Regions from separate parts of the Streptomyces sp. WY228 genome, predicted to be linked through region 2. Evidence: riboswitches for the same ligand, from Rfam matches in the RefSeq annotation. Region 2 holds a riboswitch; the other holds the start of a gene.
The links. A riboswitch is a leader RNA that binds a small molecule or an ion and turns the genes downstream of it on or off. The one in region 2 is predicted to bind thiamine pyrophosphate.

Region 1 (7,302 bases), 2.3 Mb from region 2:
ACCCGAACCCGCCGGCGCCGGGCGCTCCCGTACCGCCGGCCGCCTCCGTACCGCCGCGGGCACCCGCGCCGGACCGGCCGCCGCACCCCGGCAACGCTGTCGTGGGCGACGAGCAGCCGGAGGGCTACACACCGACCGAGCGGGACCTCCCGGTCATCCGGCGCGGCGACACGGTCCAGGTGCAGACCGTCGCCGAGCCGGCCCCGGCGCCCGAGGACGGCCTCGGCCCGCTCTTCGTCGTCGGCGACGTCCACGGCTATCTGGACGAACTGCTGGCCGCCCTCGGCGAGCAGGGCCTCATCGACGCCGACGGGAACTGGGCCGCGGGCAACGCCCGGCTGTGGTTCCTCGGCGACTTCACCGACCGCGGTCCGGACGGCATCGGGGTCATCGACCTCGTCATGCGGCTCTCCGCCGAGGCGGCGGCGGCCGGCGGCTACTGCAAGGCCCTGATGGGCAACCACGAGCTGCTGCTGCTCGGCGCCAAGCGGTTCGCCGACACCCCCGTCAACTCCGGGGCCGGCACCGCCACCTTCCAGGCCGCCTGGCTGCTCAACGGCGGCCAGAAGACCGACATGGAGCGCCTCCAGGACGTCCACCTCCAGTGGATGTCCCGGCTCGACGCGGTCGTCGAGGAGGACGGGCATCTGCTGATGCACTCCGACACGACGGCCTACCTCGACTACGGCTCCACCATCGAGGACGTCAACGACACGATCACGGCCATTCTCACGCGTAACGACGCGGACGAGTGCTGGGACCTCTTCCGCAAGCTGACCAAGCGGTTCGCCTTCCGGGACGAGGGCGGCGCCGACGCGGTGCGCGAGCTGATGGCGACGTACGGCGGACAGCGCGTCGTCCATGGTCACAGCCCTATTCCGTATCTCCTGGGCGAGGTCGGCACGGAGGACGGCGAGGACGCGTCGGGCCCCGTGATCAACGGCCCGCACGTGTACGCGGACGGCCTCGCCATCGCCATGGACGGTGGAGTGACCATGGCCGGAAAGCTGCTGGTGGTTCAACTCCCCCTGCATGCCTGACCATCGACGGGGAAGGCGCTTCAGGTTCCGCCCGCGCCGACCTCGCCGATCACCGGACCCGTCACCGGGCCCAATTCTGGAAACACACTGTCACCCCGTGCCGTGAGCGCTCTACCATCGGCGTATCAGTGGCAGGCTCTCCTCCGTTTCCGCCCGATCGCCCGGTCCACGCGGGCAGCCGGGCACCGACGGAGCATCGGGGGATGCAGATGACAAGCGCTCCGCACCTGCTGGCCGAGGACGGACCCGAGTACGAGCGGATCCTGGGCGACGCACTGCGCCACGCTCATGAACGCCCGGACCTGGAGGGCGTCGGTGACCGGCTCAACACCGAACAGCTGCGCACCATGGCGCTCAGCGCCACGGCGCTGATCACCGCCGCCGCGGCCACCGAGTACGAGCACTACGTCGAGGCCCGGGACGAACTGCGCCGGGCCTCGACCGCCGCCGAAGCGGCCGACGGGCTCCCGGCCGTGGACGGGCCGCAGAGCACGGCGGCCGGGGCGGGGGCCGGCATAGGCGCGGTCGTCACGGTCCTGACCCCGCTGCTGGCCGGTACCGCGGCCGTCATCTTCCTGCTCGTCGGCTATCTGCTCAAGGCGGTCAGCCCCTCGGTGGCCTTCGGCGACTCCATGGTCGCCGCCGGGTGGTTCTTCGCGGCGGTCGCCGCCGCCGCGATCCTGGTCGCGGCGGTCGGACTGCTCGTCACCGCGCTCCGCAACAGCACGACGTCCCTGGCCGCCGAGGACGAGGAACAGGAGCTTCCGGAGGAGGTCGCACGAGCCCGGGAGGCCTGGCGCCACGCCCTGCTGGAGCGCGGCATCCTCCCGTTCCTCCGGGACGCCCTGGCCGACCCCACCGCGGGCCCCGCCGCGCGGACCCCGCACCGTTCGCCCCACCGCATCCCGAAGGTGGGCTACAGCAGGCCGGACTTCTCGGGCCCGGACGACGGACCGGCGGCCGGCCCCCGGCCGACCTTCACCAGCCCCGACTTCACCAGCCCGGACTTCGGCGGCCCCGAACACCGCCCGGACTGACGGGCCGCGGCCCGGACCGCCTTCCGTCTGCGGTTCGGTGCCGGCTCCGCTTCCGCTTCCGCTTCCGCTGCCGCATCCTGCTCCGGGGTCCGGCCCCGCCTCCGGCTCCGGACGCACCGCGGGCCGGGGCGGCAAGTGCCGCGCCCGGCCCGGGGAGACGCTCCGGACGGACCGGAGCGGTGGATCAGATGCCCTGCGGAGCCAGCTTCGGGTTGGCGCCGTGCTGGTTCGTCTCCGGCTTGCCCTCCGAGGCGAGGAAGACGATCAGGATGATGAAGCCGACCAGCGGGACGAACGCGATGAAGAACCACCAGCCCGAGCGGCCGGTGTCGTGCAGCCGGCGCACCAGGACCGCCAGCGACGGGACGAGGACCGCGAGGAGGTAGAGGTAGTACGGGATCTGCGTGTCTATCGCCGTGCCGATGACCGACAGCACGACACCGATGATGAAGTTGAAGAGCACGAACATCCAGTACTCCTTACGGCGCGCGCGTCCGCTGAAGCCTGCGTAGTTCTTGAGTACGTCCAGGTACCAGTTCACTGTGTTTCCCTCCCCGGGCCCCCGTTCCGAGGGCGCACCAATTTCAGCCAAGCAAGCCGGAAAGTAAGCCACGGATAAGGAAAGGGTCAAGCGCAGGTGAGCCGGCGGCCAAACGTACATCCAGCTGCCACACGACTGTGTCCATACTGTCGCTTAACAAGGCGGTTAACCGTGCCAAACAGCGGTGAACCAGCTGTAGTTACCCGTAAAGGCGCGGACCGGGCGAAGGCGGGCCCCGGCACCATGACAGGGCCCGGTGGTCCCTGCCATGGTGCCGGAACGGATCAGTCGGCGATAGGCAGGTAGACCCGGTTGCCGGCGGCCGCGAACTCCTTCGACTTCTCGGCCATGCCCTCCTCGATCTCCTCCTGGGAACCGCCGTGCTGACGCCGGATGTCCTGGGAGATCTTCATCGAGCAGAACTTCGGCCCGCACATCGAGCAGAAGTGCGCCGTCTTCGCGGGCTCGGCGGGCAGCGTCTCGTCGTGGAACTCCCGTGCCGTGTCCGGGTCGAGGGCCAGGTTGAACTGGTCCTCCCACCGGAACTCGAACCGCGCGTCGGACAGCGCGTCGTCCCACTCCTGCGCGCCCGGGTGCCCCTTGGCGAGGTCGGCCGCGTGGGCGGCGATCTTGTAGGTGATCACGCCGGTCTTCACATCGTCCCGGTTGGGCAGCCCCAGGTGCTCCTTGGGCGTGACGTAGCAGAGCATCGCCGTGCCCCACCAGGCGATCATCGCGGCGCCGATGCCCGAGGTGATGTGGTCGTAGGCGGGCGCGACATCCGTGGTCAGCGGGCCGAGCGTGTAGAACGGCGCCTCCTCGCAGATCTCCTGCTGGAGGTCGATGTTCTCCTTGATCTTGTGCATCGGGACATGCCCGGGACCCTCGATCATGGTCTGCACGCCGAACCGCTTGGCGATCGTGTTCAGCTCGCCCAGCGTGCGCAGTTCGGCGAACTGCGCCTCGTCGTTGGCGTCCGCGATCGACCCGGGGCGCAGTCCGTCCCCCAGCGAGTAGGTGACGTCGTACGTCGCGAGGATCTCGCAGAGCTCCTCGAAGTGCTCGTAGAGGAACGACTCCTTGTGGTGCGCCAGACACCAGGCCGCCATGATCGAGCCGCCGCGCGAGACGATGCCGGTCTTGCGACGGGCCGTCAGCGGGACGTACGGCAGGCGCACGCCGGCGTGGACCGTCATGTAGTCCACGCCCTGCTCGGCCTGCTCGATGACGGTGTCCTTGTAGATCTCCCAGGTCAGCTCCTCGGCCCGGCCGTCGACCTTCTCCAGGGCCTGGTAGAGCGGGACGGTGCCGATCGGCACGGGGGAGTTGCGCAGCACCCACTCCCGGGTGGTGTGGATGTTGCGGCCGGTGGACAGGTCCATGACCGTGTCGGCGCCCCACTTCGTCGCCCAGGTCATCTTGTCCACCTCCTCCTCGATGGAGGAGGTGACGGCCGAGTTGCCGATGTTGGCGTTGACCTTCACCAGGAACCGCTTGCCGATGATCATCGGCTCGATCTCGGGGTGGTTGACGTTGGCCGGCAGTACGGCCCGGCCCTCCGCGATCTCCTCACGGACGACCTCGGCCTCGACGTTCTCCCGGATCGCCACGTACTCCATCTCCGGGGTGATCTCCCCCCGGCGGGCGTACGCGAGCTGGGTGACGGGGCGTCCGTCGCGGCTCCGGCGCGGCTGGCGCGGACGGCCGGGGAACACCGCGTCGAGGTTGCGCAGCCCGCCGCGCGGCGAGGTGTGCTTGAGCCCGTCGTCCTCGGGGCGGACCGGGCGACCCGCGTACTCCGCGGTGTCACCGCGGGCGATGATCCAGTTCTCCCGCAGGGGCGCGAGACCGCGGCGGACATCGGTGTCGATGCCGGGATCGGTGTACGGCCCCGACGTGTCGTACAGCGTCACGTCCTTGCCGTTGGTGAGGTGCACCTGTCGGACCGGCACCCGGAGGTCCGGGCGCGAGCCCTGGACGTACCCCTTGTGCCAGCCGATGGACTTCCCGGCCTCGTCGCCCTGGTGCGCGGCGTTCTGTTTCGAGGCAGGCGTGCGTGCGTCCGATGTGGTCATGAGACCTACTCCCTACGCCGGCATTACCCGGTAACAGGTTCGGCGGTCGGCGCAGCGAGTCCCGTACGGATGTACGGCGATCAGCGCCCTCTCAGCCCGGTGCTCCGAGCTCCCGCGTGTGCAAAGGTGCCTCCACGCTAGCGTCCTTTCCGGCGAGCTGACCAGAGGGCCCTCCCGTTCTTGCGATGATCGCCCCGTGACCTCCCCCCAAAGCGACCCCGCACCCCAGCCGCCGCCCCAGGGCCACAGCCACGGCCACACGCACAGCCACGGGCCCGCCGCGCCGGTCTCCCGACACCTGCGCAAGGTCATCGCCGCCGTGCTGATCCCGTTCGCGACGGCGGTCGTCGTCGGCCTGATCGCGTTCTGGCCCGGCGGCGTGCCCGACCACGAGCGCACCGGCGTCGGATTCGACCGGCAGACCCAGGACGGCAAGGTCGTCCAGGTGGTCAAGGTCGACTGCGCGGACGTCAACGCCGCGCAGGTGCCCCCGACCGGCGACACCTCCACACCCTCGGGCCGGGAGGCCGTCAACGAGCAGGAGGGGGACTGCGCGAAGGCCACCATCGAAGTGACCAGCGGCGACGACAAGGGCCGCAGGTTCGTCGAGGTGGTCCAGCCGGACGCGCCCCGGCAGCTGAAGGAGGGTCAGGGCGTGGTCGTGGCCTACGCGCCCGACGCGCCGCGCGACCTCCAGTATTCCGTGACCGACGTGGACCGGAAGGTCCCGATGGCGCTGCTCGCCGGGATCTTCGCGCTCGCCGTGGTCCTGGTGGGCCGGTTCCGCGGGCTGATGGCCCTGGTGGCGCTGGCCGTGTCGTTCGTCGTACTGACCCTGTTCATCCTGCCGGCCATCCTGCAGGGCTCGAATCCGCTGGTCGTGGCGGTGATCGGGGCCAGCGCGATCATGCTGGCTGCGCTCTATCTCTGTCACGGGGTGACGGCCCGTACCTCGGTCGCGGTCGTCGGCACGCTGATCTCGCTGCTGCTGATCGGGCTGCTGGGGTCCCTGTTCATCGGCTGGGCGAGCCTCAGCGGCAACACCGACGACAACACCGGCCTCATCCACGGCCTCTACCCGGACATCGACATGAGCGGTCTGCTGCTGGCCGGTGTCATCATCGGTTCGCTCGGGGTGCTCGACGATGTGACGGTCACACAGACCTCCGCCGTCTGGGAACTGCACCAGGCCGACCCGGAGATGGGTTGGAAGGGGCTGTACCGGGCAGGTATCCGTATCGGGAGGGACCACATCGCCTCGGTGGTCAACACCCTGGTGCTGGCGTACGCGGGCGCGGCGCTGCCGCTGCTGCTGCTCTTCTCCATCGCCCAGAGCAGTGTGGGGACGGTGGCCAACAGCGAGCTGGTCGCCGAGGAGATCGTCCGCACCCTGGTCGGGTCGATCGGCCTGGTCGCCTCGGTGCCGGTGACCACGGTGCTCGCCGCGCTGGTCGTCTCCGCGGACCGCCCGGGGCCCGGCGGCGCGCAGACGGCTACGGCCGCGCCCGCGCGGAGCGGCCGGGGCCGTCGACGCAAGAAGTGATGACGGGCTGTCGGCGCGCGACAGGATGACGGACCGTCGGCTGTACCCGCCCGGTCAGCCGGCGTTCTGCTCCTCGGCGAGGATGCGGCCGAGCGCGTCCTCCAGATTCCCGTCGAAGTCACCCTGCGTGTGCTCCTGACCGAGCGGCACGAGCTTGTCCGTCCGGTCGAGAAACGCCACCAGTGGCGCCGTTCCTGCCCGGAACAGCGCACGGTCCGCGCCGACCTGGAGCCGGATGTGCACATCGCCGAGGCCCTCGGGCTCGGTCGGGCCGATGTGCACATCTCCGTCGCCGCTCGGGCTGTTGAGCCCGTCCAGCAGCAGTTCGCGGCCGAACGCCCAGGTCACAGGGGCATCGCCGGGCAGGTGGAACGTCATCCGGATGGCGTACGGATCGCCGACCTCGTACCGGAGCTCCACCGGAATACGGAACGAGAGCTCCTCGGAGACGAGGAAGCTCATCATGACCTCTGCTTGAACCGACTCGCGCATCGTTCAACCCCGCAGTAGATGAAACTGGCCAGGAATGATCCCCCATGGCCCTATTGACGCCATCGTGGTGCACGCGATAGCAGATCACAAGGAGTGATTTTTCAGATACTGATAGAGAACACGAACGAACGCAAGAGGCTGGCGACTTCGCCACGTAGCTGTTCGACTGCGGGCAGCAACCGATCTTCCCGCTCCAGGGGTACGGAAATGGCCATCGCCGCAATGGTGGCACCGGCTGTGACGGGAATCGCGGCGCACACGGTCCCCAGTGCGTACTCCTGGCGTTCGATGACCGGTTCACCTCGTCGGAGGGTGCGCAGCCGCTCCAGAAGTGTGGCGCGATCTCGCACTGAGTAACGGGTGAGCGGGCGTACGGGGTGCCGGTCGAGGTGGTCCTCGCGGGCCCGCTCGTCGAGCTGGGCGAGCAGACACTGGCCGATGGCGTGCGCGTGGGCGGTCTCCCGGAACGAGGCCCACTCCTCCACCGCCGGGGTGTCGGGGGCGTCCGCGACCGCGATGAGCTCGATCTCGCCGTCGCAGTAAACGGCGCAGTACACCGGGGCGCCGATGGCGT
Region 2 (7,302 bases):
CGTCGCCGTCCGCCGGGAGGGCCCGCGGGATCACGCTCGTACGGTCGTCCGCGCCGTCGTGCGTCCCCGACAGCGCCTGCGGCGGTACGGCGTCCAGCTCGGCGTCGGTCAGCGCGGCGCGCGCCTCACGGGTCTCGGCCAGCAGCAGCACCGCGTCGTGCGGGCGCACCTCGGGATTGCGGGCGGTCGCGCTCGCCACCAGGCTGTCCAGCGCGACCGGGAGCCCCGGCACGACGGCGGACGGGGCCGGGACGTCGGAGTTGAGGTGCTGGTAGATGACCTGGGCGGCGTTCTCGCCGGTGTGCGGCTTGGCGCCGGTCAGCATCTCGTACAGCACGACCCCGCAGGCGTACACGTCGCTGCGGGTGTCGGCGGAGCCGTGCTCGATCTGCTCGGGGGCGAGATACGACACCGTGCCCAGCAGCGAGCCGGTCGTGTCGGTGGCGGTGCCGACCGCCCTGACCAGGCCGAAGTCGGCGACCTTCACCCGGCCGTCGTCCCCTATCAGGACGTTCTCGGGCTTCATGTCACGGTGCACGAACCCGGCCCGGTGCGCGGCGCCGAGCGCGGCGAGGACCGGCTCCAGGATGTCGAGGGCCGCCCGGGGCTGCAGGGCTCCGCGCTCGCGCAGCACATCGCGCAGGGTGCAGCCCGCCACGTACTCCATCGCGAGATAGACGTACGCACCCTGGGCGCCCTGGTCGAAGACCGCGACGACATTGGGGTGCGCCAGGCGCGCCACCGACTTGGCCTCACGGATGAAGCGCTCGACGAACGAGACGTCGGTGGCGAGCGCCGGGTGCATCACCTTGAGGGCGAGCACCCGGTCCAGGCGGGTGTCCACGGCCCGGTAGACCGTGGCCATCCCGCCGACGGCGATGCGCGCCTCAATGCGATACCGGCCGTCGAGCAGCTGCCCGACAAGAGGGTCCTGGAGGGTCGTGTCCACCCCGAGAGTCTACGAGCCGCCACCGACACCCCGGACGGGCCGGGGCACTCCCGGGTCCGTTCTGCAGCCGATCCGTGACAGGGACAATTCAAGCCCCTCCTCAAGCCTCTCCGGCGATTGAGGAGCGGGGGCCCGGGGGCAGCGCCCCCGGACACGTACCGACGGCTCAGAACGCCGGCCGCTCCGGATCCAGCACCGCCCGCCCGTCCACCGGCGACGACGCCTCGGCGAAGCGGCGGCGCGGAATCCGCCCCGCCCGGTACGCGAGCCGCCCGCCCTCCACCGCATGACGCATCGCACCCGCCATCAGCTCCGGCTCCTGGGCCCGGGTCACCGCCGAGGCCAGCATCACGGCCGCGCACCCCAGCTCCATCGCCTGCGCCGCGTCCGAGGCCGTCCCGGCGCCCGCGTCGAGGATCACCGGCACCCCGGCACGCTCGACGATCAGCTCGAAGTTGTGCGGGTTGCGGATGCCGAGTCCGGAGCCGATGGGGGAGCCGAGCGGCATGATCGCCGCGCAGCCCACGTCCTCCAGCTTCCGGGCCAGCACCGGATCGTCGTTGGTGTACGGCAGCACGACGAACCCGTCGTCGACCAGGGTCTCCGCCGCGTCCAGCAGCTCGACGGTGTCCGGCAGCAGGGTCCGCTCGTCCGCGATCACCTCCAGCTTGACCCAGTCGGTGCCGAGCGCCTCCCGGGCCAGCCGGGCGGTCAGCACCGCCTCACCGGCGGTGAAGCAGCCCGCGGTGTTCGGCAGCACCTGGATGGAGAGCCGCTCCAGCACCGAGAGCACCGAACCCTGCACCGTCGGGTCCAGCCGGCGCATCGCCACGGTGGTCAGTTCGGTGCCGGAGGCGATCAGCGAGCGCTCCAGCACCTCCAGGCTCGGGGCGCCGCCGGTGCCCATGATCAGCCGGGAGCCGAAGGCGGCGGGCCCCAGGGAGAAGACGTCGTCCGACATGGTCAGCCTCCCTGCACGGCGGTCAGGATCTCGACGCGGTCGCCCTCGCCGAGCGGCGTGGCGGCCCACCGGCCGCGCGGGACGACGCTCTCGTTGACGGCGACGGCGACCCCGGAGCGGGCCGGGGTCACCGTGGCGACGAGGGCGTCCAGGGCGGTCCCGGCCACCACGGCACGGGCTTCCCCGTTCACCGAGACGGACACGGTGGCGGTCGCGGTGGCCTCCGGTGCGGCTGCTCGCGGTACGGCGACGGCATCCGGGACGGCGGGCTGCTGGGTCATACGGGCTGCTCCTGGAGTACGGGGGCGGCGGGGGCGGTCGCCGCGAAACGGCCGGGGGCGAAGGGGCGCGCCGGCTCGGGCAGCTCGCCGGTGGTCAGGGCGTCGGCCATCGCGTCCCCGGTGACCGGGGTCAGCAGGACGCCGTTGCGGTGGTGGCCGGTGGCGAGCAGCAGACCGGGCAGGGCGGTCGGGCCGAGCAGCGGGGCGTTGTCGGGCGAGGCGGGGCGCAGACCGGCCAGGGTCTCGGTGAGCGGCAGCTCGGTGATGCCGGGCACCAGTTCATGGGCGTCGCGCAGCAGCTCGTACACCCCGCCGGCGGTCACCGTGGTGTCCCAGCCCAGCTCCTCGCTGGTGGCGCCGACGACCAGCTCGCCGTTCTCGCGCGGTACGAGGTAGAGGTGGCCGCCGCGGACCACGGCGCGCACGGTGCGGCTGAGGAAGGGGGCGTACGCCGGTGGCACGGTGAGCCGCAGGACCTGGCCCTTGACCGGGCGGACCGGCGGCACGAACTCCGGCGGAAGCCCCGCGAGCCGGCCGCTGAGGCTGCCCGCGGCGAGCACGACCTGATCGGCCGCGAACACCGTACCGTCGCCGAGCAGCGCCCCGGCCGCCCGGCCCCCGGCGACGGTGAGCCGCTCGGCGGTCGTCCGGCGGAACGCGACCCCGGCCCGCTCGCCCGCGGTCAGCAGCGCCGCGGCGAGGCGGCGCGGATCCACCTGGTGGTCGCCGTCCACCCGCAGGCCGCCCCGCACGCCCGGGGCCAGCATCGGCTCCAGACGGCGGCACTCACGGCCGCTCAGCCAGGTCGATTCCAGCCCCGAACGCTCCTGGAGGGCGTGCAGTTCGCGCAGATGCGCGCGGTCGTCGGAGTCCAGCGCGACGGCGAGCGTGCCGCAGGTGCGGAAGCCGGTGTCCCGGCCGCTCGCCTCCTCCAGCTCGGCCACGAACGCCGGATAGCGGGCGGCGGAGGCGAGGTTGAGCCCGAGCAGCATCTGCTCGCCGTAGTGCAGTTCGGTGACGGCGGCCAGCATGCCCGCCGCGACCTGTGCGGCGCCGCCGCCCGGTGCGGGGTCCGCCACCGTGACGCGCAGCCCCCGCTGGGCGGCCCGCCACGCGGTGACCAGACCGATGATGCCGCCCCCGATGACGAGGACGTCGGATCCGGCGGTTCTCCGTGAGGCTCCTGAGGTGTTCCCCGAGGCGCACATGGGTGTCCAACCCCTCCCTTCGCCGGCATGACCCGGAGCAGGTTCGTACGGTCGGAGGCCGTCCAGCCTCCCTCTCAGCCCGGTGCGTCCGGGCTCCCGTGAGTGTTCTACCTTGGCCACCATAAACCCCGCCGTCCACCGCCCAGTCAGGGAGCAGCCACCATGGCCCGTTCGCTCGACGGACTCGTCCTCGCGCCCGTCGCCGACCAGGCCCCGGGCCAGGTCGGCACCCGCACCCGCTTCACGTACCACGAGCAAGGCGGCCGGATCTGGGCCGAGTACACGGGCGGCGACGTCGTCCGCGGCCATCTCGTCGGCACCCGGGACGGGGACGCGCTGGACTTCCGCTACGTCCAGCTCAAGCAGGACGGAACGACCTCGTCCGGACACTGCCTCTCCACCGTCGTCGACCTCGCGGACGGCCGGGTGCGGCTGGAGGAGCGGTGGCGGTGGGAGTCCCAGGAGGGCAGCGGGACCAGCGTGGTGGAGGAAGTGCCCTCCTGACGGCCGTCGTTCCGGCATTCCGCCGACCGCCTTCCTGACGATGCGTCAGGTGATTAAGGTGGGCAGGTGAGCGAGCAGCAGACGCAGAAGAGTCCGGACCGGAACGTCGTGGTCGTCGGAGCGGGCATGGCGGGCGTGCAGAGCGCCGTGGCCCTGCGCGAGGCGGGCTTCGCCGGGCCCGTCACCCTGATCGGCGCCGAGCCCCACCAGCCCTACGACCGCCCGCCGCTCTCCAAGGCCGTCCTGCTCGGCAAGGCCGAGCACTCCGCCTTCGACGTCGACTTCGAGGCGCTGGACATCACCCTGCGCCTCGGCCTGGACGTCACCGCCCTGCGCGCCGCCGACCATGTGCTGGACACCGCCGAGGGCCCCGTCCGCTATGACTCCCTCATCCTCGCGACCGGCGCGGAGCCCATCACCCTGCCCGGCGCCGAGGGCGTGCCCGGCGTCCATCTGCTGCGCACCCTCGACGACGCCGCCCGGCTGCGGCCCGTCCTGGACCGGCAGCACGACGTGGTCGTCGTCGGGGCGGGCTGGATCGGCGCGGAGTTCGCCACCGCCGCCCGGGCCGCCGGCTGCGCGGTCACCGTCGTCGAGGCCGCCGCCCGCCCGCTCGCGGGCACCCTGCCCGCCGAGGTGGCCGCCCCGATGGCCGACTGGTACGCCGACAGCGGTGCCGAACTCCTCACCGGAGCCCGGGTCGACCGCGTCGAGGAAGGAGCCGTCGTCCTCACCGACGGCCGCACCCTGCCCGCCGGAGCCGTGGTCGTCGGCATCGGCGCCCGCCCCGCCACCGGCTGGCTGGCCGGCTCCGGGGTCGAGCTCGGCCCGGACGGCTCGGTCACCGCCGACAGCGCGCTGCGCACCTCGCTGCCCGATGTGTACGCGGTCGGCGACTGCGCCTCCTTTCCCTCCGCCCGCTACGGAACACGCCTGCTGGTCCACCACTGGGACAACGCCCTCCAGGGTCCGCGCACCGCGGCCGCCGCGATCCTGGCGGCGCGGAGCGGCGAACCGGTCCCGGTCTACGACCCCGTCCCGTACTTCTGGTCCGAGCAGTTCGGCCGCTTCGTGCAGTACGCCGGCCACCACGCGGACGCCGACACCCTGCTGTGGCGCGGCGACGGGTCGGACGCGGCCTGGTCGGTGTGCTGGCTGCGCGAGGGGGCGCTCGTCGCCGTGCTCGCCGTGGGCCGCCCGCGGGACCTCGCCCAGGGCCGCAGGCTCATCGAGTCGGGGGCCGTCCTCGACCCGGAGAAGGTGGCCGACCCGGCCGTACCGCTGAAGTCCGCCGTCCTCTGAGCGCTCCGGGGCCGCCGCGGACACCCCCGTACGGTCGGCCCGGCTACCGGCTGTCAGTCCGGGATGGCACGCTTGTCCTTGTGACCGAGATTGACGCAAAGACCGATGCTCTCGTCCCCGCCTGGCTCCACCTTCCCGACATCGCGGAAATGCTCGATGTCCAGGTGACGCGCGTACGGCAGCTGGTCAAGGAGGGCCAGCTCATCGCCGTACGCCGTGGTGAGAACCGGACGCTCCAGGTGCCGGCCGCCTTCATCGACGGCGACCGGGTGGTCAAGGGCCTCTCCGGCACCCTGACCCTCCTGAAGGACGACGGCTATTCCGACGAAGAGATGCTGGAGTGGCTCTTCACTCCCGACCCGACCCTGCCCGGCACCCCCGCCCAGGCGCTGAGCGAGAATCGCGGTACGGAGGTGAAGCGCCGGGCCCAGGCGCTCGCCGTCTGACCGATACGACAGAGAGCGGAGCACGGGCCGCCCGGTGCGGCCCGTGCCCCGTCACGACCACGGGGGAGCTCCACCATGTCCACGCCTCGCGAGCAGCTGTCCGACGCCCGGCTCTATCTGTGCACGGACGCCCGTAAGCGCCAGGGCGACCTCCCCGCCTTCCTGGACGCGGTGCTCGCCGCCGGGGTCGACATCGTCCAGCTCCGGGACAAGGGCATGGAGGCCGCCGAGGAGCTGGAACACCTCGCCGTGTTCGCCGACGCCTGCCGCCGGCACGGCAAGCTCCTCGCGGTGAACGACCGCGCGGACGTCGCCCACGCCATCGGCGCCGACGTCCTGCACCTCGGACAGGACGACCTGCCGGTCCCCGCCGCCCGCGCGATCATCGGCGCCGACCGGCTGATCGGCCGCTCCACGCACGCCGAGGCCGAGGTCGACGCGGCCGTCGCCCAGGACGGCGTGGACTATTTCTGCACCGGCCCCTGCTGGCCCACCCCCACCAAGCCCGGCCGCCACGCCCCCGGCCTCGGCCTGGTGCGCCACGCGGCCTCCCTCGACCAGCCGCGCCCCTGGTTCGCGATCGGCGGGATCGACGCGGGCAATCTGGACCAGGTGCTGGACGCCGGGGCCCGCCGGGTCGTCGTCGTCCGGGCGATCACCGAGGCCGACGATCCGGCCGCCGCCACCGCCGACCTGGCCCGACGCATCCGGGCGCACGCGCTCTGACCTTCCGGGCCGTCCGGCCCACGTGTTCCGGCTCACGCGAACGGGGGATATCTCGGGCTCCTGTCCGAGGGATGGACAAGAGACCGACAAATCGGCGCAAAGTTTGCTGCTCTGGTTGGGTGAGTGTCCACCCCCTGGTTAACCTCCCCTTATGGCCCTTGGCACACCTTCCACCAGGACGGATCACGCCCGCACGGTGCGTGATCTGCTGGCGACCGGCAAAACGTCGTACTCCTTCGAGTTCTGGGCGCCCAAGACGGAAAAAGGTGAGCGGAACCTCTGGAACGCGCTGCGCCGCGTCGAGGCGGTCCGCCCGAGCTTCGTCTCCGTGACGTACGGAGCCGGCGGCTCCACCCGCGCCGGGACGGTCAAAGCCACCCAGGAGATCGCGGCGGACTCCACACTCACCCCCGTCGCCCACCTCACCGCGGTCGACCACTCGATCGCCGAACTGCGCAACATGGTCGGGCAGTACGCCGACGCGGGCATCAGGAACATCCTCGCGGTCCGCGGTGACCCGCCGGGCGACCCGATGGGCCCGTGGGTGGAGCACCCGCAGGGCGTGAAGTACGCCGCCGACCTCGTCCGGCTCATCAAGGAATCGGGCGACTTCTGCGTCGGCGTCGCGGCATTTCCTGAAATGCACCCCCGGTCGACCGACTGGGAGACGGACATCGGCCATTTCGTGGACAAGTGCCGGGCCGGCGCGGATTATGCGATCACGCAGATGTTCTTCCGCCCGGAGGACTATCTGCGGATGCGTGACCGCGTGGTCGCTGCGGGTTGCGAAACGCCGGTGATCCCCGAGGTCATGCCCCTTACCAGCGTGAAGCAATTGGAAAAGTTCTCCCAGCTCAGCAACGCGACCGTGCCCGCGTCGTTGAAAGAGCGCATCCTCGCGGCCAAGGACGATCCGGCCGCTGTA

Region 1: it holds a riboswitch for thiamine pyrophosphate, as region 2 does, so the genes downstream of both, thiC (phosphomethylpyrimidine synthase ThiC) here and thiO (glycine oxidase ThiO) in region 2, are expected to answer to the same signal.

What each region holds. Positions count from the first base shown of each region.
Region 1 is NZ_CP079114.1:4,220,637-4,227,938, reverse strand. It holds gene KV381_RS18440 (metallophosphoesterase) at 1-1,040, shown strand, start outside; gene KV381_RS18435 (hypothetical protein) at 1,244-2,077, shown strand; gene KV381_RS18430 (DUF805 domain-containing protein) at 2,262-2,618, opposite strand; gene thiC (phosphomethylpyrimidine synthase ThiC) at 2,903-4,693, opposite strand; TPP riboswitch at 4,686-4,819, opposite strand; gene KV381_RS18420 (YibE/F family protein) at 4,890-6,236, shown strand; gene KV381_RS18415 (SsgA family sporulation/cell division regulator) at 6,291-6,728, opposite strand; gene KV381_RS18410 (IclR family transcriptional regulator) at 6,830-7,302, opposite strand, start outside.
Region 2 is NZ_CP079114.1:1,951,718-1,959,019, reverse strand. It holds gene pknB (Stk1 family PASTA domain-containing Ser/Thr kinase) at 1-949, opposite strand, end outside; gene KV381_RS08365 (thiazole synthase) at 1,116-1,910, opposite strand; gene thiS (sulfur carrier protein ThiS) at 1,913-2,191, opposite strand; gene thiO (glycine oxidase ThiO) at 2,188-3,399, opposite strand; TPP riboswitch at 3,396-3,509, opposite strand; gene KV381_RS08350 (hypothetical protein) at 3,562-3,903, shown strand; gene KV381_RS08345 (NAD(P)/FAD-dependent oxidoreductase) at 4,030-5,205, shown strand; gene KV381_RS08340 (Rv2175c family DNA-binding protein) at 5,286-5,651, shown strand; gene thiE (thiamine phosphate synthase) at 5,727-6,377, shown strand; gene metF (methylenetetrahydrofolate reductase [NAD(P)H]) at 6,529-7,302, shown strand, end outside.